DNA from 4 places in the Paenarthrobacter sp. TRD_SC_7 genome. Region 1 is predicted to be linked to each of the others. Evidence: riboswitches for the same ligand, from Rfam matches in the RefSeq annotation. Region 1 holds a riboswitch; each other region holds the start of a gene.

What was found. Region 1 has a riboswitch for cyclic di-AMP ahead of AC0J5Z_RS00070 (NlpC/P60 family protein). Riboswitches for the same ligand answer to the same signal wherever they lie in the genome.
Region 2: linked by a shared signal. The riboswitch ahead of AC0J5Z_RS17885 (M23 family metallopeptidase) and the one ahead of AC0J5Z_RS00070 (NlpC/P60 family protein) in region 1 are both predicted to bind cyclic di-AMP.
Region 3: linked by a shared signal. The riboswitch ahead of AC0J5Z_RS03595 (hypothetical protein) and the one ahead of AC0J5Z_RS00070 (NlpC/P60 family protein) in region 1 are both predicted to bind cyclic di-AMP.
Region 4: linked by a shared signal. The riboswitch ahead of AC0J5Z_RS19940 (aggregation-promoting factor C-terminal-like domain-containing protein) and the one ahead of AC0J5Z_RS00070 (NlpC/P60 family protein) in region 1 are both predicted to bind cyclic di-AMP.

Annotation. Positions count from the first base shown of each region.
Region 1 is NZ_CM149587.1:8,232-15,197, reverse strand. Features, by position in the region: gene hutG (formimidoylglutamase) at 1-355, opposite strand, end outside; gene AC0J5Z_RS00080 (NCS2 family permease) at 511-1,953, opposite strand; gene AC0J5Z_RS00075 (copper resistance CopC family protein) at 2,068-2,700, shown strand; cyclic di-AMP (ydaO/yuaA leader) riboswitch at 2,875-3,042, shown strand; gene AC0J5Z_RS00070 (NlpC/P60 family protein) at 3,046-3,828, shown strand; gene AC0J5Z_RS00065 (FAD-binding protein) at 4,018-4,710, opposite strand; gene AC0J5Z_RS00060 (universal stress protein) at 5,130-6,167, shown strand; gene AC0J5Z_RS00055 (PEP/pyruvate-binding domain-containing protein) at 6,186-6,966, shown strand, end outside.
Region 2 is NZ_CM149587.1:3,758,646-3,765,611, reverse strand. Features, by position in the region: gene AC0J5Z_RS17910 (MFS transporter) at 1-412, opposite strand, end outside; gene AC0J5Z_RS17905 (hypothetical protein) at 565-1,407, opposite strand; gene AC0J5Z_RS17900 (metal-sensitive transcriptional regulator) at 1,878-2,213, shown strand; gene AC0J5Z_RS17895 (DUF2269 domain-containing protein) at 2,476-2,931, opposite strand; partial or broken gene AC0J5Z_RS17890 (four-helix bundle copper-binding protein) at 3,186-3,591, opposite strand; gene AC0J5Z_RS17885 (M23 family metallopeptidase) at 3,651-4,412, opposite strand; cyclic di-AMP (ydaO/yuaA leader) riboswitch at 4,460-4,631, opposite strand; gene AC0J5Z_RS17880 (F510_1955 family glycosylhydrolase) at 5,293-6,171, opposite strand; gene AC0J5Z_RS17875 (DUF305 domain-containing protein) at 6,261-6,878, opposite strand.
Region 3 is NZ_CM149587.1:711,862-718,827, forward strand. Features, by position in the region: gene AC0J5Z_RS03590 (PucR family transcriptional regulator) at 1-615, shown strand, start outside; gene AC0J5Z_RS03595 (hypothetical protein) at 806-2,170, opposite strand; cyclic di-AMP (ydaO/yuaA leader) riboswitch at 2,173-2,319, opposite strand; gene AC0J5Z_RS03600 (ATP-dependent DNA ligase) at 2,594-3,658, shown strand; gene AC0J5Z_RS03605 (DUF6480 family protein) at 3,680-3,955, opposite strand; gene AC0J5Z_RS03610 (alpha/beta fold hydrolase) at 4,068-4,859, opposite strand; gene AC0J5Z_RS03615 (maleylpyruvate isomerase family mycothiol-dependent enzyme) at 4,874-5,539, opposite strand; gene AC0J5Z_RS03620 (helix-turn-helix domain-containing protein) at 5,558-5,977, opposite strand; gene AC0J5Z_RS03625 (anhydro-N-acetylmuramic acid kinase) at 6,023-6,966, opposite strand, start outside.
Region 4 is NZ_CM149587.1:4,202,773-4,209,738, reverse strand. Features, by position in the region: gene AC0J5Z_RS19970 (VOC family protein) at 1-141, opposite strand, end outside; gene AC0J5Z_RS19965 (nucleoside deaminase) at 170-703, opposite strand; gene upp (uracil phosphoribosyltransferase) at 726-1,361, shown strand; gene AC0J5Z_RS19955 (VOC family protein) at 1,408-1,785, shown strand; gene AC0J5Z_RS19950 (HAD-IA family hydrolase) at 1,831-2,517, shown strand; gene AC0J5Z_RS19945 (pyridoxal phosphate-dependent decarboxylase family protein) at 2,569-3,960, shown strand; gene AC0J5Z_RS19940 (aggregation-promoting factor C-terminal-like domain-containing protein) at 4,077-4,916, opposite strand; cyclic di-AMP (ydaO/yuaA leader) riboswitch at 4,920-5,080, opposite strand; gene AC0J5Z_RS19935 (sensor histidine kinase) at 5,214-6,713, opposite strand; gene AC0J5Z_RS19930 (response regulator transcription factor) at 6,717-6,966, opposite strand, start outside.

The sequences.
Region 1 (6,966 bases):
CGGAAATGGCGCGTCCGGCGCGCTCCTGGCCGGCCTCCAGTGAGTCGTCCTCCACGACTACATCACCGGCGTCGAACACGTCACGATCAAGGTGGAACGCCAGCGGACCCAGCGCCGAGCGGATAGCGGAGGGAGCGGTTGCAGCGCCCACCCGCCCTTGGTTGCGGAGGACGCCGGCATCGCTGCAGAAACCGAGCACGACGGCGGGTCGCGAGGCTGCTGCGGCGGCGGACGCGGTGTGGGGTTCTACGGCTTGCCACCACCGGCGGTGCCCGGCGCCATCGCCATCGAAACGACCTGTCCATGGGGCAGGGGAGACATCTACGGTGAGGTTGGTGGTGGTTTTAGGTCCCATGCTTCAAGCACACCCGAGGCGGAGTCCTAAAACCAGCCATGTCGTAAAGGGTGTGTCTGGAACCCCGGAATCACGCCCCCGTAGACGCCGCGAGATGGCATTTAATGACAATGTTCGCGCCAAACATTGGCATCAAATGTCATCTCGGCGAGGATCTACTTGACGCCCAGCAACTCCTCCACAGTTCCGATGCCGAAGAACAGCAGGAACGCGGCAGCCACAGCCCACATCAAGGGGTGGACTTCGCGTGCGCGGCCCTGGAATGTGCGGATCAGGACGTAGGAGATGAAGCCGGCGCCGAGGCCGTTGGCAATCGAGTACGTGAACGGCATGAGGGCGATGGTCAGGAACGCAGGAATGCCGACGCCCCAGTCCTGCCAGTCGATCTTGCCCACCTGGGAGACCATCATGAAGCCCACAACCACCAGCGCGGGAGCCACGGCCTCAAACGGCACGAGGTTGATGAGCGGAGTGAAGAACATGGCCACCAGGAAAAGCACGCCGGTGACGATGGATGCGAGTCCGGTGCGGGCGCCTTCGCCGATGCCTGCACCGGACTCGACGAAGATCTGGTTGGAGGAAACCGAGGCCCCGCCACCCACGATCGCCCCGAGCGCATCCACTTGCAGGACGCGGTCTACGTTGGGGATGTTGCCGTTCTCGTCCACGGTTCCGGCCTCGTTGGCCAGGCCCACCATGGTGCCCATGGCGTCGAAGAAGATGCTCAGAAGGATCACGAACGCCAGCAGCGCAGCGGCAATGAAACCAAGGTGTTCGAACGCGCCGAACGGGTTCGCCTTGCCGATCAGGGAAAGATCAGGAGCGCCCCACTCTGAGAGGGTTGGCGCAACGAGGGACCAGCCACGCGGGTTGACTGTTTCGCCGTCAAAACTCGGGCCGATGTGCAGCGTAAATTCAAGGAGCGCAGCCAGCGCCGTGGACACGATAATCCCGATCAGGATCGCCCCGCGGACCTTGCGGACCACCAGCGCGATGGTCAGGATCAGGCCGACGGCGAAGACGAGCGTCGGCCAGCCCATGAGCTTGCCATCCACGCCCAGGCCCAGCGGAACGGTGGTGCCGGCGGCGTCGGGGATGCGGCGGACGAAACCGGCGTTGACCAAGCCGATGAGTGCAATGAAGAGTCCAATGCCCACAACAATCGCCGTCTTCAGGGCTTCAGGCACGGCCCTGAACACGGCGGTGCGGAAGCCGGTGAGCACCAGGATGAGCATGGTGATGCCGGAAAGCACCACGAGCCCCATCATGTCCGGCCAAGTCAGCCCAGGATGGGAGGCCACTGTGACAGCGACGAAGGCGTTGACGCCCAGGCCTGTGGCCACGGCAAACGGGTGCTTGGCCCATGCGCCCATAAGGATGGTCAGGATGCCCGCGACGAAAGCCGTAGTGGCGGCCACGGCCGTGAAGCCCAGGGAGGCTCCACTCGAGTCAGGTCCGGAGAGGATCAGTGGATTCAGGACCACGATGTAGCTCATGGCGAAGAAGGTCGCGAAGCCGCCACGGATTTCCCGCGAGTACGTGGATCCACGTTTGGAGATCTTGAAGTAACGGTCGACTGCAGAACCTTGTTTCAGCATGAAGGTCTCCGGGGATCGAGGGGAGTTTGCTCTCAAATCCTATGTTGTCCGGTGTGGGCCCTCCGAACGATTCGCCTAGTCTGTAAGGAAGCCAACACTAGGAGAAACCGCCCCATGCGTACCATCCGCCCGCTTCTGGCCGCCGTCGTCGCCGCCCTTGCTTTCGCATCCGCCCTGCTGCTTTCCGCGGCTCCGGCGTCTGCGCACGACGTCGCCGAATCAACCACGCCAGCCAACGGTGCCAGCATTGCGGAAGTCCCGGCGTCGGTCTCCATCACGTTCAACAACCGTCCGCTCGCGATCGGTTCCGGAGTAACTGTGACCGCCGGCGGCGAGAACTGGGCGGACGGTCCTGTCGAAATCATCGACAACCAAGCCGTTCAGAAGCTTCGCGAGGGTGCTCCCGCAGCTGAGTACACGGTGGTATGGCGGGTGGTCAGCTCCGATTCCCACCCCATCGAGGGCACCTTCACGTTCACAGCCGCTGCAGGAAGCACGACGACGGCCAGCGGCCCGGCTGGTGCCTCACCGACGGTGTCAGCCCCGTCAGCCGCAGTACCGACGGCGGGTACCGCCGCTCCGGGAACAGGTAACAGCGAGCCGGCAGCGGACGCCTCCCAGCCCTTCCCGTGGAGCATTGTGGGGTTGGCTGTTGTGGCTGCCGGTCTCGTTATTTACCTTGCCGTTACCGCCCGGAAGAAACTCGCCGCATCCAATGGCCCCGACGGCGATACTCCCGCGGAATAACGCGGTTTTCTACGTACCTGCGAATATCTCGAAACGGTTACCGCGACACGCCAGAAGCGCCGTTCCCGTTACTTAAATGTGACTTCGGCGGAATCATCGCGTACGGTAGTACCTGTGCCTGTTCCACGTAGCGGGCACTTCCGGCCTGATTGCCTAGCTCTGCCGCAGTCCGGAATCCGTTCGCAGACAAACCTACGGCAGAGACGGGGAACCCAATTTAGGCCGCTTTCGAGCGCGCCTTGGGGTGAAGTCACGAAGCTTCCGCTGAACAGCGGGGGATAGTGGCCGGGTGACTCCCATCCGAATCCGACAGCTAACCTCGCAGGCATCGGGAGAGGCTCTTTCATGTCTTCACGCATTCTTCGCGGCCGTCGTAAGGCGGACAGCGTACGTCCTAATCCGTTCATCTCCATCTCGAAGGCAGTTGCCAGCAACGCTTCCGGCGCTGGCCGCCAGGCAGCTGTTATCGCAGCAGCCTCGGGCCTCGTTTTGACCGGTTCCATTGCTGCTCACGCAGCTGAGGCCCCGGTTCAGCGCGACTCCAGTCCCGCAACGGTCGCTGAGACCGTATCCGAGGCACCCACCAAGGTTGTCACCGCTCTGGCAACGGCTACCGTCAACTTCGAGCGTCCGGCTGTTGCTTCCGTAGCAGCTCCGGTCATCGAAAAGCCGGCTCCCGTTGTTGCGGCCCCCGTGGCCAAGAAGGCAGCCGTCACCACTGCTGCTGCAACAGCTCCCGTCGCCGCCAAGGCTGCGGTTGCTGCTGCTCCTGTGGCTGCCGCTCCTGCAGCTGCTGCCCCCGCAGTCGGTGGCGTCAACGCTGCCATGGTTGCTTCGGCTTACGCTCAGATCGGTGTCTTCCAAGACTGCACCGCCATGGTCGAAAAGGCCCTCGGCTCTGCAGGCATCCCTGTTGGTGACCTCGGTCCGATGCAGTTCATGAACTACGGCAAGGTTGTCAGCGCTCCCCAGCCTGGCGACATGATTGTCCAGTCCGGCCACGTTGCCATCTACATCGGCAACGGCCAGGCCATCAGCGGTGGCATCAACGGCAACCAGACGGGCATCCACCCGATCAGCTGGCTGACCGCAACGGGTCCCCTGACCTACGTACGCGCAGGCGCATAAGCCTCACGCTTCAGCTCAAAGGCCGGTGCCTTCAAAGACAAATGTCTTCGGAGGCGCCGGCCTTTGGCGTTAAGTTCTGTTCTAAAAAGTTAAGTACGACGGCGGATCGGCAGGTCGCGTTGGCGGCGGGCCGGTGCGGGAGTCAGGCCTGTGTAGGTACCGTGCTTGTTGGTGCTGCGCTGCGCTGCGCTAGGCGAGAGCGATGCCGGGAGCTGCTGGCAGGGCTACCTTGGATGAAATAGCCTGGCCAACTGCTTTGGCTTGCCGGAGCACTTCCTTGGGCGACGGGGTAATAAGATCCCCAACGCCCACAAGGTGCATCCCCAGTGCCCGCATGGCTGCCGCAAAGTTCTGGCCCACGGCTATCCCAAGTTCGGCGAGCATGCGGCGCAACTGGCTTTGGGCGCAGCGGGTCACTACTACGTGGTCCGCCAGGAGGACACCGTTGGCTGTGTGGACGGCCCATTGGCGAGGGGTGGATTCGCGCGGGCCGGATACGTGAAGCCCGGTCCTCAGTCCCGCTGTCGTCATGCTGGCTGCCAGCCCGTATCCGATTTGCCGGGAGGGGTCTGACCCCAAGAAATCAAGGCGGACGGCACGGGTGGTGCTGCGAACGTCCAGCTGATGGTTGGCCGCGTAGTTCCGCAGGTGGCGGAGGATCTCGTTGCGTTGCTGCATTGCTGCGGGATCTGCGGCATCGGTGCGTTGAAGCATCCCTGTATGGACGGAGGGTCCTGTAGTGGACAAGGCCCCAAACCCGTCTACGACGATTGAGCCCACGCCGTAGCGGCTGAGCTCGCTGGCAACTGCCAAGCCGGACAAGCCGGCCCCGATGACCACGGTTGTGGTGCGTTCCGTGCCGGAATCAGGCGTGTGTGACACTGCTTGGTTCCTCCTTGACGTGTGTGCCTTGCGGCATCGCGTGGGATCGCGTCCGAGTTCCCCAAGCGGCCGCAAATAAATGGCCGGAGTGTGTGTCGTGAGACACGATTGCCGGCCATTCGGTGACTCGAACACTACCGAACTTTTTCGGCCATGGATAGCCTCCCGGACGGCGCGTTTTGGATGTTCCTCCGCAGCGCAATGTGGGCCGACGGGAACCGAGCCCGGACCGTTATGCACATAGCCCGATGTCGCCTTGATTCGCCACTGTTGACCGAGAATAGTGGGCACTGGGAGGAGAAATTTCCGAGTTTCTCCTGCTCCGGCCATTGACAATGAAACAGTCAGGGAATCCGACGCGGAGAACCTCTGGCAGAATAGCCGGAACATCAAGCAGTAGGTGGAGAGGCAGGCCCCCAATGGACCAGCACGGCAGACACAGTGAAGAGCCACAGGACGGCCTGGATCAGGCCGTGGAACCAGGCGGCATCGTCGTGGGAGTGGACGGTTCAGAGCACGGTCAATGTGCCTTGGTTTGGGCCGCGCGGGAGGCAGAGCGTCGGCAACTTCCCCTGCATATCGTCACGGCTTACTCCGTTCCCATCTTCGCCGCCTCGGGGCTGGATGGTGGCTACGCAACAGTTGACGATTCCGTGATCCGCGAGGGCGCGGACGCGATCGTTCGGCAGGCCCTGGAAAAGGTCTCCGGTTATGCCATCGACGTTGATGCTTCGGTCGAGAACGGCGATGCCGCAGGTGTCCTGTTGGACCTTTCCGCGGAGGCGGCCCTCCTTGTATTCGGTAGCCGGGGCCGCGGCGGGTTCGTTGGGCGCCTGCTTGGCTCGGTGAGCAGTGCCTTGCCCGCCCACGCCAAATGTCCCACGGTGACGGTTCCCCTCTATTGTGCCGACCGGCTTGGCGAGAATACCGAGGACAAACACATCAAGGCTGAGCATGCCAAGGCGGGCCCGCGCACGGTGGAAAACGTGGTTGCAGTGGGGGTGGACGGCTCCGAGCAAGCCCGCGTGGCCGTGCTCGAAGCTGCCGAACAAGCGCAACGCATGGGAGCAAAGCTCCGGGTGATCTGTGCTGTACCGCAATACAGCGGCTCCCTGGCTTGGGTTCCGGCTCCCTTGGACCGCGAAGCCCTGTTTGCGGACATCAGGGTCCAGCTTGACGCCGGTGCGGCGTGGCTCAGAAGCCACTTCCCTTCATTGACCATCGAGACGGATCTCCGGGACGGCTCGCCGGTTGATGTTCTGGTGGAAACCAGCCGCAGCGTGGAGTTGGTGGTTCTGGGTACACGGGGCCGCGGTGGATTCGCGGGGATGCTCCTGGGCTCGACGTCCGACGGAGTCCTGCACCACGCCAAGGGCCCGGTGCTGGTTGTCCCGGACCGTGAGGATCCCCGTCTCGCTGACCGCCCCAAGTTTGGGCCAATGCTCGGCGCTGCCTAAGCCGGAGTTTGTAACTTCATGGACAGCCAGCAGCCCGGGGAGCAATCGCAGGGTCACAGTAACAGCCTTAGCGCATCCGGTAAGGCGTTCGTACTGGACATCGCCGAAATCCGCGGCACGATGCTTCCGGAGGTCGGTGGCAAGGCAGCCAATCTAGGCGAGCTGGCCGGCGAGGGCCTACCCGTGCCGCCCGGCTTCTGCCTCACAACAGCTGCGTACCGGCAGGCGCTCCGGGCTACTGTCTTGGAGGATGTCTTCGCGGCTTTGGAGGAGACCAGCGCCTCAGATGTGAACCGGCTCAGTGGGCTTGCCACCCGAGCCCGGTCTGTGGTGCTGGACGCCGGTGTACCGGCCGGGGTCGCTGAAGCGGTGCGGTCTGCATACGAGGACTTGGGGGGAAACGTCCCCGTGGCCGTCAGGTCTTCGGCCACCGCAGAGGACCTGCCGTTCGCCAGCTTCGCCGGACAACAGGACACGTTCTTGAATGTTGTGGGCGTGGATTCAGTTCTGGATGCCGTTAGCCGATGCTGGGCATCGCTCTGGACAGACCGTGCCGTGGTCTACCGGACCACCAACGGGATCGACCACGCGACTGTGGCCCTGGCGGTGGTTGTGCAGGAAATGGTGGACTCAGCTACCGCTGGCGTCATGTTTACCGCCAACCCGATGACGGGTAATCGCAATGAAACCATCATTGACGCCAGCCCTGGCTTGGGAGAGGCGGTGGTGTCCGGGGCTGTGAACCCGGACCAATATGTTGTAGACGTCCAGCGCCGTGCCATTGTGAAAAGGACCTTGG
Region 2 (6,966 bases), 910 kb from region 1:
CGGACAGGGCACGCGTGTAGGCGGCTTTGTCGGCCACGATGTCGGGTATCACCGCTTGGAATGTCGGCGTGAACGCCGCCGAAGCTGACTGCAGGAGGCCGATCAGGAGGTAGATATGCCAGACCTCGGTGACAAAGGGCAACGCAAGAACCACTGCAGCTCGAACCACGTCGAGAGCGATAAGGAGCGCCCGGCGGGGTAGTCGGTCGACATATGCGGCAGCCAGAGGTGCGATGATCACGTACAGGACCATCTTGATCGTCAGTGCTGTCCCGAGGACCTCGCCCGCGCGCGGGCCCGCGAACTCGTACGCGAGCAGGCCAAGGGCCACCGTCGCCAGACCAGTGCCGAACAAGGCGATGACTTGGGCGCTGAAAAGATAGCGGTAGTCGCGGATTGCGAACAAACGCATGGGTTTCCTTTCATCCATGCAGCGGGGCAGCCTCAGAGGCCGCCCGCGAAAAATGAGGCTTCAGCCTCCTGCGAGACTGGATTGGTGGCGGATCTCAGCCGACGGCCAGGTTGAAGGCGCACCACGGTTGGATTCCCCGCTGACGGTGGAGGTCAGGCGTGGTGGTGATGCTTCCCATGGTCGCCATGAGATTCCTCGCCGGGCTTGCCAGGACCTGTTGCGGCCCCTGCGGCAAAACCCTCGGTGGACGTCGCTTTGGCCGGCGCCGTGAACTGCGCGGTAATAACGGCGCCCTTGTGCTGGAAATCCAGATGCAGACGGTACAAACCAGCTGAAGGTGCAACTGCCATGAATGAGACGTCCGGGCCCGGCTGGGTTGTTCCGTCACCAGGTTCTCCCTCGGGATGGACATGAAGATAGGCCAGGTCTTCGACGCGAAGTGCCACCAAGTGCCCAAAGGCACCAAGATATGGCTGCAGATCCGTCACCGGCTGTCCGTTCCTGGCGACGCCGAATGTAAGTTCGCTCGCCTGACCCGGAACAAGTCCGCCCTCAAGCGTCACGGTGTAGCCGCCGATGTCCACGCTCTGTCCAACACCGGGAAGCGGTTGCGGGATGTACTCGCCGGCGACGGAGGCGTCGATGCCCAAAGTCATGGGCCCGTGGTGTCCGGACGGGTGGAAGTCCGTGAAAATCCGCCAAGGTCCAGGAGTGAGGTCCAGAGCGATAGTCCACAACCCTGATTGGTCCCTGATCGGGTGGACATGCTGGAAGCCAGTCATGTCACGGCGGATGGCGATCAGGTGCAGTTCCTTCTCATGCGTGGGCGTGAACTCATTCATGGTCTGTCCGGCCGGGCCAACAATCCGGAAGGTTACCGTCTGCGTTCCGCTGCCGAGCGGTTGGGAATCGAAATCCAAGGTGTATCCATGCTCCGACTGCATCAGGCCGCCGGCTCCTTCACCGCCGTGGCTGCTATGGCTAACGTCAGTCATATCGTCTCCTTGCTTGAGAATTCGGTTCCGGACGTATTGTGGCGAGGAGCTGGCAGCGGCACGTCGTACCGGCTTTCGCCATCCGGAACACCATACCCCGGGAGGGTATTGAATTACTCGTGACTATACCCCATGGGGGTATCAATTGACAAGCTTCGAGCGGCGCCGGACTGGCGCGTTTGTCCGGCTCACAAAGGAGGGTGGTCTTGAATTCCCCATCGCCGACGTTATACCCTTGGGGGGTACCTGTAGCGAAGAGGAAAAGCGGATGAACCGGACCAACAGCGTGACTGTAGAGCCCGGAAACGAGGACCGCGCTAGTACCATAAGTAAGGTGATTCGCTGGGCGTCGGCCTGTCTGTTCCGGTGTGTGGTCGATCTGACAGTGAAATCTCTGGAAAACAGATCTTCCCGCGACGGCACGGGATACCCACACCCACTACCATCTACGGCTACCCACAAGGAATAGAATGACCACGAAACAGCTGCCTCCCAGCTCTGAAACAGGGGCCGAGGGCCACGCAAACCACGGCTATATCACCGACAAGGAGCGGTACTTGGCCCGCCTCAAGCGGATAGAGGGCCAGGCGCGGGGGATCGCGCGGATGGTCGATGAGGAACAATACTGCATTGATATTCTCACCCAAGTATCAGCGCTGACCTCTGCCCTGCGCGGTGTGGCCCTGGGGTTGCTCGATGACCACATGAAGCACTGCGTCCTCGATGCCGCCCAACTCGGCGGAGACGCAGCCGAGGCTAAGCTGCAGGAAGCCTCCGAGGCCATCGCTCGCTTAGTCCGCTCCTAACCGCTTATGGGCTGATTCAAGGCGGAAAGTCCGAACTTTGAAAGACCCCGCTTCAAGACACGCGCCAGGATGGTACGGCCCGCGTTATCCAACGTCAATCACCTATGGCCGATAGTTGTCGGAGCGCAGGGTAGCCGCCCTCCGGTAGTTGCAGATCGGACCTGGTTCCTGGCAGTGTCCGTGATTCAGCAAGCCCGCGACCTGGACATAGCCCACGGCCTCGATTTGCTTTCCTGGCGCACGTTTGGCGCTCCCGCCTCGATCATGGCACTTGTTGGAGTCGTGTCCGGCGCTTCTTTTGTCCGTAGCTTGTCATGCCGGGCGGTTCATAGACGGCCAGAATGGTTGCCAGCAGAAGCACCACGAGTGCTCCGCTGGTGTGCAGCAACGGTGAAGGCATTTGCGCGCCGGCCATGACAGGGCATTTAGCTATGTCCGCCAGCGGCTCGATGGTATCCGTATACATGACCAGGACGACTGTGGCGATGAGGGTGAGCGCGAGCTTCAGGAGAACCCAGTAGTGGCGGAAGAGTCCCCGCCGGGTGGCAAGTGCCAGGACCGTTCCGGTCAGCAGGGACCCCAGGGCCAAAGGGATGAGCAGCGACCAGACTGTGGCTTGCAGGGCAAGCCAGAGCAGGCGGCCTAGCTCGGGGCTGTCACCGCTGAGGCTCGCAATGTCGAGGACGACGAAAACAGCGACCGCGCCAATCCAGCCCAAGGAGCAAAGGACGTGAAGGGTCAGTAGGAACTTCCGGGAGCAGAGCTAAGAACCATCAGTGACCTATCCCAGGGCTGGTAGCCGGAGCCTGTCCGGCCGCTGAGCCGGGTGCCGTCACGCTGGTGCCGCGCTGCGGCTCGTCGGAATCACCATGGCCGGATTGCGGCCGCAACCGCAAACCTCCGCCCTCTAACCCACCATGGCAGAAAACTCCCTGCGCGTTTGCTAGTCCTGAGAGGTGCCAGCGGTAATGTGAGAGTCTCCAAAAGGGAGGCACAGGCGTTCTCGCAACGGCGGCACGCCACGGCACAGATCGTGCAATGCCCGTGCATCTCCGCGTGCTGTTCACAGTCCTTGGCGCAGACGCCACACGCGGTCCGGCACGCTTCGAGCATTGCCCTGACGATGTCGGTGTTGGTGGCGGTTTGGCGGCTGAGGATGGTGCCGGTCGCGGCGCAGATGTCGGCGCAATCGAGGTCGGTGCGGATGCAGGCGACCAGATCGGCGACCATTTCCTCACTAAGACACGCGTCGGCACAGGCAGTACATACTTGGGCACATTCGAAGCAGGCAGCAATACACTCAGCCAACTTTCTCCTTGTCCACAAGCCCTGACGTTCTTGGGTGGGCATCGATCATCGCGCTGATACGGTGGCTCATGGGCTCTGCTCCTCACACAGGTCATGAAGCGGCCGGCCCGCCGGGGGTGAACTGTCGGCTCAGATGAACGTTCCAGGATCCACTGTCTTGTCGTTCACCATGACCTCGAAATGGAGATGGCATCCGGTGGAGTTGCCCGTCGTCCCCACCCCGGCAATCTGGGCACCTTTGGCGAGGACCTGTCCGACTGAGACTCCGATGCTGGCCAGGTGGTTGTACGTGGTTTTCAGTCCGTTACCGTGGTCAACGACGATCCTGTTGCCCCCGCCGTATTGGCTCCAGCCCGCCTCCACGACGGTCCCTGGCCCGGCAGCGAAGACCGGAGTGCTGCACGCTCCGGTCAGGTCGATCCCGGTATGCCATTCTCCGGTTGCTCCCGTCAGCGGATTCACCCTGAGGCCGAAGGGTGAGCTGACGTTGACCGAAGCCATAGGTGCCCGGAGGCCGGGAGCAGACTCAGCCGGCGGGGCCTGGGGGACAACCACGGGGGCTGGGGCGGCAGCCGCCGGGGCTGCTTCTACCTTTGTTGGCGGGGCGGCCACCGGAGCAGGCGCCGCCTGCGAACCGACGAGCGGGCGGTCAAAAGAAAGGGAAGCCGCTGCTTCGGCGCCGATCATCGGCTGCGCGGCCGAGACTGGTTCAGCGGCCGGGACAAGGTTCGGTGCAGCGCCAGATCTCCCGGGCTCCGCTTGCGCGGCGGATAAGACAGAGGCGGCGATCAGGCCGGTCGCTGCCGCCGCTGCACCGAACCGAGGGCCACGGTTAAGCAGCGAAGAAAGATGATAAGCGGTCCCACGGCCAGGGCTGGTGGGAGTTGACATGGGGGCGGCGCGACGGCGCCGGTGCTGGGAACGGAAATGCAATGCGGGGGTCCTCTCGGCGCCGGCGAAGTTAGCTGTCGGATTCGGACGAGTGGACTGTCCGGCCCGCCCCGCTGCCCCGCCGATGGGCGGGCAATCGCAGGGCCGGCTTCACCCCAAGGTGCTACGCGCACCGCTGTTGGGTCCTCCGCCCCCGCCTGGATCTAGAAAGTCATGGACCGCCGACGGGGTTTGGCGAAACGGGCCAGCATACCCATGGCGGGTATGTACGAATCCAAGACTAACCAAAAGGAGTAAGAAGTTACAATTTCGTTACCATGGGATTGGCGTGTCCATCAAGAGTCGTGCCGTTTCGTCGACTATGGCGTATACCGTGAAGCGCGATGCATGGCGACACCCAAAGTGGAGGCACACCCTGCGGCGGGATGCGGTAGATGGCCTTAAACCCAGGGCATACGCGGGGGTAAGGTCGCACCTTCCGGGCCCGATATCTTCGTGTGACTCAGCCCGAGCCCCGGCCAACTCCGGGCAGGACCTGACGACTCTCTCGACGGCCTCCGACGCGGCACCCACACAGGCGGAATCCACAACTCCTCCGCAGCCCACTGCACCGACGCAGACTACCGGCCCCGACGACAGCAAGGCGCCCTTGGTCGCCGTCGTCGGGGCAGGGATCCTTGCCCTTGTTGGGCGAGGTTTCCTCCTTTCAGAGGTCACTTCGGAAAAGCCCTAAGCCGGAAGGGCGATACGTACCCGGCAAGCGGCAGCGCCGCCGGCGCGGCCATAGTTTCAGCAGCGGCCAGGAACGCATTGGTCAGGGGAATCCGACAGAGACCTCCTTGCGGAGGTCCCGGTCGGAATCGACCCCCGTCGGCCCGTGTCAGGGGGCGTCGGCGGGGCGGTAGCTCGTGCCTCCACCGGTGGAGACAACGATCCCTTCGGGCGTGGCAGCCCAGATCCAGGGATTCCCGTCGGCGCCCTTGAGGGCCGCAATGGCTAGAACTTCACCGTCGATCCGTCCTTTCTTGGTCCACGACTTGCCGGCGTCCGCCGAGTAGTAGGTGGTCCCGTCAGGGGCGACGCCTGCCGCTTCGTCCGGGTTGGCGAATGCGGCGTACTGAATCACTGGTCCGGTCTTATCCAGGGTCCAGGTTGCCCCGCCGTCGGTGGAGCGCTGGATTCCCTCGGTGGTGGTGCCCAGTATGGTGTCGCTGTCCGGGTGTCCGGCCAGGACTGCGGGGGCGAACATGGCCGCTACGGTGTTCCAGGTTTTCCCGTCGGGGCTGCTGCGCAGTTCCCCGTCGAAGGCGACGATCCCGGATTTGGTGGTGGTCAGGGCGTGGAAGTCGGATTCGCCTTGCCGTGAGAGTTTCTCCCAGGTTTGTCCTCCGTCGGTGGACTTGAGCAGACCGAGGGGGTTGGGCAGGTCAGAGCCCGGGCCGGGGTGACCGGAGGCGTAGAACACGCCGTTCTCTCCGGCGGTGAAACCCATCAGGTCGTTCGTGCCGCCGATCTTTCTGGCCGGTTGTTTGGTGACGTCGAACAGCCCGTCGTGGGTGGCCAACAGCACCTGGCTGGTGTCACCGTTGACGGTCAGTCCGTGGACATGGCTGCTGGGCAGGGCCTTCTCCGTCAATTCGACGGAAGGCGTTGTGGAAGCCTGTGGGCTGGCCGGGGCGCAGGCAGCCAAGGAGAGCAGGAGCGCGGCACCCGCCGTAAGGGCGCCGGTCCGTGCTGTCGCGGTGGTGAAAAATTGCATAGGAAGCTCCAGGTTAGGGGGGAAGGCGGGTATGCAGAGGGCACCGGGCCCCTCTTTGGGTGAGGGGGCCGGCGCCACTGTGGGGCTGGCTAGAGGGCGGCCAGCAGCGTCTGCATTTCCTTGATCTCGGTTTCCTGGGCGCTCACGATGTCCCTGCTGAGCTGGACAGCTGCGGTGTCCTTCCCGTCCGCGGTTTCTGTCTTGGCCATGGTCACGGCACCTTGATGGTGGGCGATCATTTGGGTCAGGAACAGCTTCGCGGCCTCAACACCCTGGGCGGCTTCCAGCTTGGTCATGTCTTCGGCGCCCATCATGCCGTCCATGCTGTGCCCGGCGGCCATCTGAGTGGGTTCGCCCCAGCCTTTCAACCAGCCGGTCATCTTTTCGATCTCCGGTCCCTGTGCGTCCTTGATCCGGGTAGCCAGGGCTGTGACTTCGGCGGGAATGTCCTGCTTCTTGAGGATCATGTCGCTCATCTCCACGGCCTGGGCGTGGTGCGGGATCATCATCTGGGCGAACATCACGTCGGCGGCGTTATGGTCCGCGGCCGCTGCCGGACTTGATGCGCTGGAGGAGCTGCTGCCGTGGTCCATTCCCGGCATGGACGTACCGGAGGAACTGGAACCACCGGAAGCGCCGCAGCCGGCCAGTGCGATGGCGGCAGCGATGGCCGTTGCGGCAGCAGGTAAGAATTTCTTCGTATTCATCAAAATCAGGTCCTTCACAAGAGTTCGGGGGGCGCAAAGACGCCCGCGCAAAAGGGGGATGCATCAGCTGGGCCGTCCCACGGCTAAG
Region 3 (6,966 bases), 700 kb from region 1:
CGTTCGGCGGCGTTGCAGTCCACTATCGGCGTCAATGCCGCATTGTTCAGCGCCGGAACAGAAACACATTCGGTGGTCCTGTTCCGCGAGTCGGGGGGCCGGGCGGACCATGCCCAGGTGTTGGTGCACTATCAACTGGAGCTTGCGAAGCGCGCTGGCCGCAAGGTGGACAGGGTGATCCTGGGCATCAGTGAACCCTTCCAAGTCATCCGGCAGCTATCGGGGGCTTATCGTCAATCGAAGGTTGCTGCGCAAGCGGCCGCAGTGGACCTCCCGCTAGGTGAGCTCGTGGACAGCCGGAGTGTTGGTGTCTACCAGCTCTTTGATCGCCTGCTGGCGCCGGGTGGCTGGGATGACACGGGATCGGTGCATTTTCTGACGCTGGAGGACCAGGACAAGAACGGCGAGCTTCTGCCCGTCCTGGAATTGCTCTATGACAATGATGGCTCGGTTCAGGACGTCGCCGCCAAACTTCACCTCCACAGGAGCAGCATCTACAACCGACTCGGCCGGATCCGCCAACACATCGGTGCTGATCCGTTGAGTGGCGCGATCCGGCTCGAGTTACATGCCGCCCTGAAGGCGCGGCGTTGGGCCGGGCGGCCGCGGATCTGACGCCAGAAACTAGACGCCACAAAGGAGGCAGGCACCCGGGTGCCTGCCTCCTTTGTTGTGATGCTTTACGAGCGCCTCAAGCGCTGGCAGCTCCAGCGTCCCATCCGGCGACGGAACGTGGCAGTCCGGCTGCTGCTGCAGTGCCGGCCATGCCACCCCACATGGCTGGAGGTACGGGGCAGGCGCGTGCTCACTTGAGGACCTGCTGGGCTGCATCCAGGATGCTTTGAAGCCCCGATTCCGTGGGCTGCGGCGTGGTGGCGGCATTCGGCTTGCCCGGCCGCGGCTTGGAGGTCTGCGTTGCAGTCTCCGTTGGTGTGGGAGTCGGCGTCGGCGTGACCGTCGGGGTCGGCGTAGGGGTCGGGGTCGGCGCAGGCGGCGTTGTGATGGTGTCCGACGGCACCTCGCTCGGCGCAGGAGCCGGCTGGGTGGGGATCGGGCTGGTCACGCCAGGAACGGCCGGGACGGAAGAGGGTGCGGCTGACGGAACCCATACCGGGTCCGCGAGTGAGACCTGCGGGGTCGCAGTCGACGACGGCGACCCTGCCGCGGGCGCCTCCGCTACCGTTGCCGGTTGCCCGGCTTCCGAGGACGCCGTGGCCATTGACGAGGCTGATGGCGACGAAGCCGTGGAGTACGAAGCCTTGGGCGCGGGAGACGCCGAAGTCGAGGTGCGATCATCGCTCCCGCTGGCCTCCTGCGCTGGAGTCTCCCGGCCGAAGAAGGGCAACTCCAGGGCCTGCCCCAGCGTCCCGGCCGTCAGCACAAGGCCAAGCGCCCCTGCAACCACGGCCATGCGCTGGCTCATGTGCTTGACCGACGCTGCTTTTCGAAGGGCGGAGTGAGGTTCGCGGCCAAAGGAGGACGTCGGTCCGAAGCTGGACCTGCCAGCTGTGGGTGCGGCAGCCTGCTTCCGAACATCCTTGCGGCTTGCCAGTGCTGCCGACGCCGTTGCCGCGGCAGCAACCTGCGCGGGGGACTTGCCCCGCGGTGACTCGGCCGGTTCGGGTGTGCTCGCGGATTCTTCGCGGGCAGACACCACGGGAATGGCCGCCGTGGCGGGTTCCGGCGTTGCAGGCTGCACCACTTGAATAGCTGCGGTTGCGGATTCCTGGGTGCCGAACTCCTGCGAACCCGGCTCCATGCCAGCCGGCTGCACAACGGGGATCGCCGCGCTAGGGGGTCCAGGCGTGGTCGACTTCGGAGCTGCCGCCTGCGTATTGGAGATCGCAGCCGTGGGGATCATTGCAGTTGCGGAATGCTCAGTCGCGGACGCCTCGGCAAGGGATTCCTCGGGCGCGATCACAGCCCGGGCTGCCCTCTCCCGCTCGGCCGCACGAACCGCCGCACGCGTCGCGGGCGCCGCGATGGTGGGCAGGGCCGCAGTGGCGGGTTCCGGCGTCGTGCCTGTGCTAATTGGATTTTGGGGCGCAGCGGCGGAGTCCGCCGGTGCGTTGGTGGGGAATCCGCTGGGTTGGGCCCGACGGCGTCCGGTTGGCTTGGTGCGCTCGCCTTCATTGTGGGCGCGGCGCGGCTGATCCATGGTTGGGGACATGGTGGTTGCCTCTCAACGCCTTCGAGGTTAGCTGTCGGGTTCGGACGAGGCCGTCCGGCCGCCTAAGCGGCTTCACCCCGAGGACTTGGATACCAAGCCCGGGAACTGTGGGTCCCCCGCCTCTGCCGCGGGTCTGGCGGATCCCGGATTGCGGCAGAGCTCGGCGTCAATCCGGAAGCGGCCCAGCGGAGATACGGGTCGCCCTACGACGGTACATGAGCCGGAAAGTAAAGTCACATTAATGTAACGGGCGGTAGGCCTGCCCAAGCGATGGGGTTCTATGACTTAGGCTTCGGGGCCGGCGCGGGAGCCGGTAGCTCGTACTGGATCTTCTGGATCTGCACGGCCTGGTGGGGCCAACACGAGGAAGATATCCATGGCCTGACACTAGCTTCGCGGTGCACCGGCAGGTAGACATTGTCTATGGACCTGCCTGTGATGCCACCCGTCTCGCCCATGCTCGCCAAATCCGTTCCGGCCATCCCCGATGTTGGGCACTACGAGCCCAAATGGGACGGCTTCAGGACGATCGTCTTCAAGGACGGCGATGAGATCATCCTGGGCAGCCGCAACGAGAAGCCAATGACCCGATACTTCCCGGAAGTGGTGGATGCCCTACGGAAGAACCTCCCGGACAAATGCGTGATCGACGGCGAAATCGTCCTGATCGAGGGCAGCAGGCTGGAGTTCGAGGTTCTGCAGCAGCGGATCCATCCCGCCGACAGCCGGGTCAGGATGCTTGCCGAGAAGACCCCGGCTTCCATGATCGCGTTCGACATTCTTGCCTTGGGCGACGAAAACCTCATGGACAGGCCGTTCTCAGAGCGCCGCGCGCTTCTGGAACGGGCACTCGCCAAGGCAGAGCCTCCCGTGTATGTGACCCCCGCGGTGACGGATCTCGAACGGGCGCAGGAGTGGTTCGTGCAGTTGGAAGGCGCGGGACTGGACGGCGTGCTGTCCAAGCCGCTGAACGGGACCTATCAACCCAACAAACGCCTGATGTTCAAGACCAAACACGAGCGCACGGCGGATTGCGTGGTGGCCGGATTCCGCTGGCACAAGACCGCCAAAGTTGTGGGGTCGATGTTGCTCGGCCTTCATGACGACACTGGCCGGCTGCATCATGTGGGAGTGGTGGCATCGTTCCCCATGGCCCGCCGGGAGGCTCTGGTCGCAGAGCTGGAGCCATATCAGATCGAACTCAGCGAGCACCCGTGGGGCGAGTGGGCCAACCAGGACGACGCTGCCGGCGGTTCACGCATGCCCGGCGCCCAAAGCCGGTGGAGCGGGGGCAAGGATTTCTCCTTTGTGCCCCTGCGCCCCGAACTCGTTATCGAGGTGGCCTACGACTACATGGAAGGCGACAGGTTCCGGCACACCACGCAGTTCCGGAGGTGGCGGCCGGACAGGACGCCCGAGAGCTGCACGTACTCGCAGTTGGAGGAACCGGTCGAGTATGACCTCGGGGAAATCCTGAGGCTTCCCTAGCTAGGCTGCCCCGGTCAGTAGTTACTCCTCGTGCCCTTGGTCCATGCTCATGCTGTCCTCGGCGGGCGGGGTTTCTCCCGGGGGTACTCCGCCGCCTGGCTCCAGCCCTGTGATGTTGCCGTCGAGTGGATCGGGGTTGGCGGATGCGGCCGGATCATCGTCCTCGTCCTGGCGCAATTCGGGATCGGCGTTGACGTCGGCCTTGTCAGTCCCATGGGTCGTCGGGGCGCCGTAGGGCCCAGTGGCGCCGGTTGCGCCGAAGCCTTGAATTTCTTCATTTGAGTCTTTGTCTGTCACGATCAACCCTTTCGTAAGCAGGCTTACTATTGTGCCTGCCCGGCCAGCCTAGCCGCGGCGCGCTGACCCAACAAGGGGCACCCAACCCATGGGACGGCGTCGTACTTAACGCTCAGCTGTGAAGCGTGGTTGAGGTGACGAAGCTCCGGATGGCATCCGCTACAGCCTTGGGACGCATGTGCTGCGCCACATGCCCGACGCCCGGAATCTCCACCAGGCGCCCTTGGGCCACCGCCCGCGAAAGCCGGAGCGACCACTCGGGTCCGGCCACGTGGTCCCGGCTCCCGCGCAGAATCAGCACCGGCACCTGGATACCGGCCAACCGTTTCTCCGTGGGGTATTCCATCATGACCGGCAGCTCGGTGAGGTACCACCTGGGGCCGCAACGGACATAGTCGGACATGACGATCAGGTTGGACGTGGGGCTCTCGCGAAGTACTCCGTCGATGGTCAGGGCCAGCGACTGCCGCCACACATTCTTGTGCCGTGAATCCACCACGGGACCCATCAGTACCAACTGCCGGACCTGCTCGGGGGCGTACAAGGCCGCTTCGATCGCAAATTGCACGCCCATGGAGTGGCCAACCAACACGTAGGAGTCGATGCCGCGGGACTTAAGGGTCTGGGCGATGAAGGCGCCGTAGTCCTCCACTGAAAGCTGGCGCCCGGGCTTGGGAGTCCCGGCGAAACCTGGAAGGTCCAGTGAGTACGTAGGCGCGCTCGCCGCGAGAACAGCATGCAGCCGCGCCAGATATCGATGCGATACCCCGATGCCGTGGATCAAGATATATGCGGGCTCGGACCCGGGCCCGGCGTCCGGCTCCGGCGCAGGCGTGCCCTCGGTCCAAAGGATTCGGCCGGTCAGGCCAAAGACCTCGACGTCGGCAGAGAGTAGCGCGGTCATCTTTTCTCCCGTTTTCACTGGTTTCCCGACTGTTGCAGGAAAATCGGCGCGCCCGGGCCACCCAACTCGTCGTCCCTCACGGGCCGACCGGACACTGCGAGCAGCAGGGCTATGGCGGGACCTTCGACTGCCGGACCATTGCCATGGTCGAAGGACGTGTCAGATGCCACCAATCGCCAGCCCTCCGCGATTTCCTTGCCACCACCCATTTTGGTGGTGGTCTTCACCTGGTAGCTAAGGGCGGTGGCCACGTGCTCAGCGGGATAGTCGCGGCGGATCCCCAGCGGGCGCCGGATGTCCTCGCCGTGGACGAACGCTTCAACCAAACGAGTCGACAAGCTCGCCGGCGGACCGGATGTCCGCGAGAGCACGGCGCGCAGCCCGGCGATCGTGTTCTTCGGATCCACGGCCTTCTGGAGCTCTACGCCCACGGCGTTGTCGCGGTCGAAGTCCATCCGGGCGGCAATCATCCGGCGTATGAAGTTCAGGCGGGTGGTCTTCGCGCTGTCAATGACGTGGGCCAGGACATCGTGGACGTCCCAGCCGGAACACAGGGACGGCGTCTGCCAGTGGGCTGGCTCAAGCGGTTCCAGGTCTTGGATCAGCGCACGACGCTCTTGGTGCACCACGGGCCAAACGGTTGAAGGGGAACTTGAAGCCATACCGCTATTGAACAGCATGCTGGCGATTTAGGGTGGCTAGCCGTGGGACTCGGTGGTGACGTCATCACCTGCAGCCGCTTCTGCCTGCTGCTTCTTCTTCTGCGTTTCAAGCCACGCCATGATGGCCGCCTGTCGGATCCGACGATGTGTACCGCGGTATTCCACCGGGATTTCGCCGCGATCGGTCATGTTGCGCAGATACGTGTGAGAGATGCCCGCAAGCTCGGCGGCTTGCGATGTCGTGAGCATTTCCTCCACGCTGCTGACCGTCACCGTTTCGCCCCGGCTCAGTCTCGCGAGGAGATCGACGACGGCGTCCCTCGCCTGATCGGGCAGGCGGTGGACAGTGCCGTCCACGAACACCGTGATGTCGTTGCTGTCCTGGAGGGAGCGCGCGAGATTCCGGGCTTCGTCGGCGGGGAGGCCGGCCGTGGCGCGGGGAGCTATCAATGCCATGGCAGAAGCCTAGCGTGAGGGCTGTGCGGCGGGGATGGGTGGCTGCTACTGAACCCGGAGGGTGACAGGGGCAGGAAGGGTGGAAGCGGGCGAGTGGAAACCTTGGGATCCAGGCGTGATTGAGCCGAGGATGCCGGCATGGCGCGCACCTGTGCAACTGGCCACCGTTCCCGGGAAGTTGTGGACCGTCAGATAGCCAAGCACCGCAAATGCAGCGGCCTCTTTGGCGGAGGACGGCAGGTTCAACTGGTCCGATGTCAGCAGTTTGACGCCGTCAGGTCCATGCAGGCCAAGTTCCTCGTCCAATGCCCGCATCAGCGTGGGATTCTGTGTTCCGCCCCCGGAGGCGATAACGGATGTTCCTCCCACCGCCCGCACGGCGTCCGCTACAGTGCGGGCTGTGAGGGCCACCAGTGTTGCCATGACGTCTTCGATGGGCAGGTCGCTGGTGCCGGTGGCTTCCATGGCTTTTTCCACATACGGCAGGTGGAACAGTTCCTTGCCGGTCGACTTCGGGGCAGGGAGCCCATAGTACGGTTCGGCGAGCAGCCCGGTGAGCAAATCGGAGCTGACGTTGCCGCGTGCGCCGAGTTCGCCGTCGTGGTCGTAGTGCTGGCGGCCGGCGGTCATGGAGGCGACCGCGGCGTCGATCAGCGCATTCGCAGGACCGGTGTCGAAAGCAACCGGTGCCCCGGAAGCCACCGTGATGTTGGCGATCCCACCGAGGTTCAACGCCACGGGTGTGCCTGGCAGCCCGCGCAGCCACAGGGTGTCGAAGAGACTAACCAACGGGGCGCCCTGACCCCCTGCCGCTACATCACGTGTCCGGAAGTTGGACACCACGGTGACGCCTGTCGCTTCAGCGATCCACGCAGGTTCGCCAAGCTGGAGTGTCCCTTTGACCTGGCCGGATTCCACCCAGTGGAACATGGTTTGGCCATGGGACGCGATCAGCTCCGCCCGTCCATCGCAGAGCTCGTCATTGGCCC
Region 4 (6,966 bases), 470 kb from region 1:
CGTGACCCCGTTGTCCAACGCCACCGTGACGAACGACCACATGGGTTGCGGCTTCGGAAGCCCAAAGATTCGGGCAAGGAATTCCGCGGAACGGTGCTTGTCCGTTGCGTAGACGATGGTGTGGTTGAAAGAGGCTGACATGGCTTGCTCCCGAGTAGGTACGGCAAAGTCAGACCGGGCGGTGCTCCCCGCCGGCCACCCGATGCGAGGCGAAGAAGTCCCTTAGCAGGATTGCGCATTCCTCCTCGCGGATGCCCGCGTAGACCTCCACCCAGTGGTTGAGGCGGCGCTCGCGGAGGATATCGAACACTGAGCCCACCGCTCCCGCCTTCTCGTCCCACGCGCCAAACACGACGCGGGGAATACGGGCCAGGACGATGGCCCCGGCACACATGGCACACGGCTCAAGGGTGACCACCAAAGTACAGTCCTCAAGCCTCCAGCCGTCTCCATCGGCGCCCGCATCGTGAGCGCGCTGACGCAGCGAAGCAGCAGCCTGACGGATGGCGACGACCTCCGCGTGGGCGGTCGGGTCCCCGTGCGCTTCCCGTTCGTTGCGTCCGGAACCCAGCACGCCGCCGTCGGGCCCCAACACGACGGCGCCAATCGGTACGTCGTCAGTTTTCAACGCCAGCCGGGCTTCCTCCAGGGCAAGGCCCATCCAGGCCATGTGTTCTGCGTGATACGGCTCGGTGGCGCTCATGTCTCAATGATAGTTTTGGGGGATGCGCACACTCGTCGTGGACCACCCGCTGGTCGCTCACAAGCTCACCGTTCTGCGGGATAAGAACACCCCTTCACCGGTCTTCCGGCAACTCACTGAAGAACTCGTCACCCTCCTGGCCTATGAAGCCACCCGTGAGGTCAAGACGCAGCCAGTCGAGATCGAGACCCCTGTCACCAAGACCGTGGGCACGGCGTTCACCAAGCCCACTCCGCTGGTGGTCCCCATCCTGCGCGCAGGCCTTGGCATGCTCGAGGGCATGACCAAGTTGGTCCCTACCGCTGAGGTGGGCTTCCTGGGTATGGCCCGCGACGAAGAAACCCTGGACATCATCACTTACGCCGAGCGCCTCCCCGAGGACCTCACCGGCCGCCAGATCTTTGTCCTGGACCCCATGCTCGCCACGGGCGGCACCTTGCGCGAGGCCATCAAGTTCCTCTTCAAGCGCGGCGCGTCGGATGTCACGTGCATCTGCCTGCTGGCCGCTCCGGAGGGATTGTCCAAGTTGGAAGAAGAGCTCTCTGACGCCAATGTGAAGATCGTCCTGGCTTCGATTGACGAGAAGCTCAACGAAAAGTCATACATCGTGCCTGGCCTGGGCGACGCCGGCGACCGCCTCTACGGCGTGGCAGGCTAAGAGAGCCCCCTACCGGTTTTCCATGCGCCCCGTTAGCCTGTGGCGCATGGACTGGAAACTTGAACTGGTGTTTGTCCCTGTGTCCGACGTCGACCGGGCGAAGGATTTCTACGTCAACAAAGTTGGTTTCAACGCCGATTTCGATGAGCGTCCCATGGACGGCATCCGCTTCGTGCAGTTGACACCGCCGGGTTCGGCTTGCTCCATCGCCATCGGCGAGGGCCTCAGCGACGACCCTCCGGGGTCGGCGCCGAGCCTGCAAGTGGTGGTGGCGGACATCAACAAGGCGCACGAGCAACTCAAGGCCAACGGCGTGGACGTCAGCGACGTCGACATCCAGGATTGGGGCCATTTCGTCTACTTCGCCGACCCCGACGGCAACAAGTGGGCGGTGCAGTACCTCCCGCAGCGGCCTAACGGCTAAGTCACACTTCGGCACCACCGCATGAGTGTGAGGCAGGATGGAACCATGAGCCATCCCGCCGAACCTGCCGGCCAACCATCAGTGCTGACCGTCCGTGCCGTCCTCTTCGACATGGACGGCACACTCGTGGATTCAACAGCGATCGTTGAGCAAGTGTGGCTCGAGTTCTCCGAGCGATACGGCTTGGATTTCGATGAGATCCTGCGCACTTCCCACGGCGTCCAGGCCGGCGATACTGTTCGCCGGTATGCTCCCGCTGGCGCTGATTTCGAGGCACTGACGGCCGAGCTCGGCGAGATGGAACGCTCCCGGACCGATGGCGTGATCGCGCTTCCCGGGGCAGAAGCCCTGCTGGCAGGACTGCCTGATGCCGCCATCGCATTGGTCACCTCCGCGGACCGGATCCTTGCCGATATCCGCATGCAGGCGGCCGGGCTTACCATGCCGTCCACAACGGTCACTGCCGAGTCTGTCACCCGCGGCAAGCCGCACCCGGAGGGATACCTGAAGGCGGCGGCGCTGCTGGGAGCCGACCCGGCCGACGTCGTGGTTTTCGAGGATGCGCCTGCCGGGATCGCTGCTGCGCGTGCGGCGGGGATGCGGACCGTTGTGGTGGGCGACGCTGGCGGCGAGCTGGAGCCGGGCATCTGGCGAATCCCGGACTACTCGGCGGTGACCGTCAGTGCTGTGAAGGACGACGACGGCGGTCACCTCCTGACGCTGACCCTTTAGCCCTTTCTGCGCGGTCTGTTCCAAGCCGTGAACCGGGCGTAGGCTGTGCGCATGTCTGCGATGCCGGAGGCGTACGGTGCTGCATTGGAGCGGGCCATGGTCCACGCCGGTGATTGGCTTGCGTCGGTTCCCACCCGTTCTGTCCGCCCTTCGTCCGACGCCGACCAGGTGGCCAAGAGCATCCTGCCGCGTCTCCCCGACGAAGCCACCGATGCTGCGGAGGTGGTGGACGAACTCGCAGCGCTGGCCGAGCCCGGCTTGATGGCTATCCAGTCCGGACGGTTCTTTGGGTGGGTGATGGGCGGTACCCTGCCCGCCGCCATGGCAGCCGATTGGCTTGTCTCCGCCTGGGACCAGAACACCGGGCTCCGGTTCGCCACCCCCGCGGCCGCTGCCATCGAGGAATCTGCCGCCGCCTGGCTTTTGGATCTCCTGCATCTGCCCGCCACCGCCGACGTCGGATTCACCACAGGCGCCACCACCGCCAACTTTGTTGGACTGGCTGCGGGCCGTCAGTACCTGATGGACGAGGCAGGCTGGGACCTTGAGGCGCTTGGCCTCAGTGGCGCACCACGCATCACCACGTTTGCCGGCCGGGAACGCCATGCCGCAGTGGATCTTGCGTTGCGGTACCTCGGATTGGGTGCATGCGTCCCTGTAGACGCCGATGACGAAGGACGGATCCTTCCCGATGCGCTGGCCGATGCCATGGATCAGCAGCCCGGCCCGTCGTTGGTCTGCCTGCAGGCGGGCAATCTGCACTCCGGCGCATTCGATCCCATGGAGGGAGCAATAGCTGTGGCCCACGATCGCGGGGCGTGGGTGCACGTGGATGGCGCATTTGGTTTGTGGGCCGCGGTGAGCCCGAAGCTGCGAGGCCGGCTGGCAGGTGTGGAGGACGCGGATTCGTGGGCAACCGACGCCCATAAAACCCTTAACGTCCCCTACGACTGTGGGCTGGCAATCGTTGCCCGCCCGGAAGTCCTGAGGCGTGCCTTCAGTGTCCACACGAGTTACCTCATTGCCACGGATGCCGGGCCTGGGGATCCCTTCGAGAAAGTTCCGGAGATGTCCCGCCGCGCCCGGGGCATTCCGGTCTGGGCCGCACTCAGGCAGCTGGGCCGGGACGGCGTGATTTCCATGGTTGAGCGCCTGGCAGCAAATGCCCGTGCTTTGGCTGAGGGCCTCGCCGCGATCCCCGGTGTGGAAGTCCTCAACGACGTCGTGTTCACGCAAGTTTCGGTGAGCTTCGGCAGTGACGATCGCACACACCGCATCACCCAGCGGCTCATGGCTGAGGGAGCGGTATGGATGTCCGGTTCGGCGTGGCGGGGCCGGGAGATTTTGCGGATCTCCGTGAGCAATTGGACCACGGACGCAGGCGATGTCGCCGCCTCCATCGCAGCCGTGCGGGGTGCGGTGGAGGCCGAACCGGAGACGTAGCGTTCTTCGGCGGCGGACCCATGGTGAAACGGCAAAGCCGCGCCCGTTGCCGCCATCCGCTCCAGTGGGTACTGGTGCGAACGGCGGCAACGGGCGCGGCAATCAAGCAGTCCGGCTTAGTACCAGTTGTTGGCCAAGTGGAAGCCCAGAGCGGCGGACGGGGATCCGTAGCGCTCCTTGATGTAGTTCAGGCCCCACTTGATCTGGGTCTGGTAGTTGGTTTCCCAGTCAGGACCAACGGTAGCCATCTTGGAAGCAGGCAGGGACTGGACGATGCCGTAGGCGCCGCTGGAAGCGTTCATCGCCGTGGTCTTCCAGTTCGATTCCTTCTCCCACAGCGTGTTCAGGGCAGTCATCTCGCCCGGGCCCCAGCCGTAGTTGCCAAGGATGCTCAGTGCGTACGCCTTGGCAGCAGCGGGGTCGTCTACAGCTTTCGGAGCTGCGGCAGCTGCTGCGGCTTCCGCGGCGGCAGCGGCAGCAGCGGCGTCGGCAGCTTGCTTGGCAGCAGCGTCGGCAGCAGCCTTCTCAGCTGCGGCTTGGGCTGCTGCCTGATCAGCGGCAGCCTTTTCGGCCGCGGCCTGCGCGGCTGCTGCCTGATCAGCGGCAGCCTTCTCAGCAGCTGCCTTGTCCGCAGCGGCCCTGTCGGCTGCGCCCTTTTTGGCGGCAGCATTCAGGGAAGCGGAGATCTCAGCCGACTTGTTGGCGTTGACCTGGGCGCTGGCCTGGGTTCCGGCTACGCGGCTCGCCTCGGGGAGGGTCAATGCGGCGTTTGCGGCAGTTCCGAGCGATGCAACGCCCAGTGCAGCTGCCACGACACCGGCTACTACGGACATGCGGTGGCCGGACTTACCCTGGCGGGCTGCGTTCTTGAGGACGGACTGCGACTTGGTGAGCGGTGCGTTGTGTTCGTCGCGGTGACGCGCGGAAGGGCGCGTCTGATCGTTAAATTCAGACATGTGATTACCTCTCAGCGCCTGCGGAGTTAGCTGTCGGGTTCGGATGAGGTCATCCGGCCGCGCATCATGCTGCGGCTTCACCCCAAGGGCCGGCCAAAAAGGCCTGGCCCGGAGACTCTGGGTCCCCCGTCTCTGCCTCGGAGAAAGAACGGACTCCGGGAAGTGGCAGAGCTCGGCGCATCCCGGATGTGGGCCTGCTAGGGACGACCCACCCTTTCGACGGTACAGGAGGTTTCCGCAGAAGTCACATTTAGGTAACAGAGATCACGACGCCGGTGAGTCGCCTTGCTCAATTCGTTACGGACCCTCGCTGCTGACGGTGGGGAGTCGCAGGGCGAATTCCGTGTGTCCCGGCCGTGAGGTCATTTCCACGCTGCCGCCATGCGCTGAAACGATGGATTCAACGATAGACAAGCCGAGTCCGGAGGTGCCCTCAGACCCCGATCTTGCGGCATCAGCACGGGCAAACCGGGAGAAGATCCGGCCTTGGAAATCTTCAGGGATGCCGGGCCCGTTGTCCGTCACGGTGACCACCGCGCTGCCGTCTGCGGAGAGCATGACGCCGGTGACCACAGTCGTGCCCGGGTTGGTGTGCTTTCGGGCGTTGGACAGCAAATTGGCCAGCACCTGGTGAAGTTGGGTGGCATCGCCGCGAACGGTGATGGGCTCATCGGGCAGCTGGAGCTGCCAGATGTGGTCCGGAGCCATGACCTTCTCGTCGCTGACGGTCTCGATCACCAGATGTGTCAGGTCCACGGGCTCAACCTTCACCGGCTGCCCTTCATCCAGCCTTGCCAGAAGCAGGAGGTCCTCCACCAGGGTGGTCATGCGCTCGGATTGGCTCTGGACGCGCGCCAAGGATTTACGGCCGTCCTCGGTGAAGTTCTCGGTCATCCTCAGCAGCTCCGTGTAGCCGCGGATGGCAGTCAGAGGCGTCCTCAGCTCGTGCGAAGCATCTGCAACGAACTGACGCACTTTGGTTTCGCTTTCCTGCCGGGCTTCGAGGGCGCTGGAGACGTTGTTCAGCATTTGATTCAGGGCATACCCAACGCTGCCCACTTCCGTTCCGGGATGGGAGGCCGACGGCGGTACGCGCACCGCAAGTGCCACGTCGCCGGCGTCGAGAGGCAGGCGCGAAACCTTCGTGGCCACCTCGGAGAGCTGCTCAAGCGGCCGCATGGTGCGGCGGATAATGACTGTGCCTGCCAGACCGATCAAGACCAACCCGCCCAGCGAAACCAGCACCATGGTCCACACCAGCGAGGCCTCGGCACTTTGCTTGTCCGCAAGCGGCAACCCTGTCACGATCACGTCGCCGAAAGCAGTTTCGACTGCCACGAGCCGGTAGTCGCCGTTGGAGAATGATCGGTCAACAGGGCCGTTGTCCCCGGGGAGGGAGAGCAGAACCTGCTCGTCGTCGTCAGAGAGGGCGACGCGGTTGCCTTGGGCGTCGATCAGACCTGAGCTTCGCACGCTGGATCCGTCGATCCTCGCGTTGAGTGTCCCCGCCGCCTGGCCTCTGGCCTCCAGCGGGTCAGGCCTACCTGAGGGGGAGGAGGGAAAGTTCGACGGCGGCCTGCCGAAGCTGTTCGCGCGGCTGGACGCCTGCTCCAACTGCCTGTCGAGCTGCTTGTTGAAAAACATGTCCATGGAGGCGTAGCTGACCACTCCCACGGCACCGCAAATCGCGATCAACAGGGCCATAGCCACCAGGACCAGCCGTGTGCGCAAATGCCAGGTGGACGGGTTGAGCCAACTTCGCGGTGGCTTATTGGCCACTCCCGAACGTTTGCTCAACGCTTAGTCCGCAGGCTTGATAACGTATCCGGCACCGCGAATGGTGTGGATCATGGGCGGGTGGTTCGCTTCGATCTTTTTGCGCAGGTAGGAGATGTAAAGCTCCACGATGTTGGCCTGTCCGCCGAAGTCGTAGTCCCACACACGGTCCAGGATCTGGGCTTTGCTTACCACTCGTTTCGGGTTCTCCATGAGGTATCGCAAAAGCTCAAACTGCGTGGCTGTGAGGGGAATATCCTCGCCGGCGCGTGTC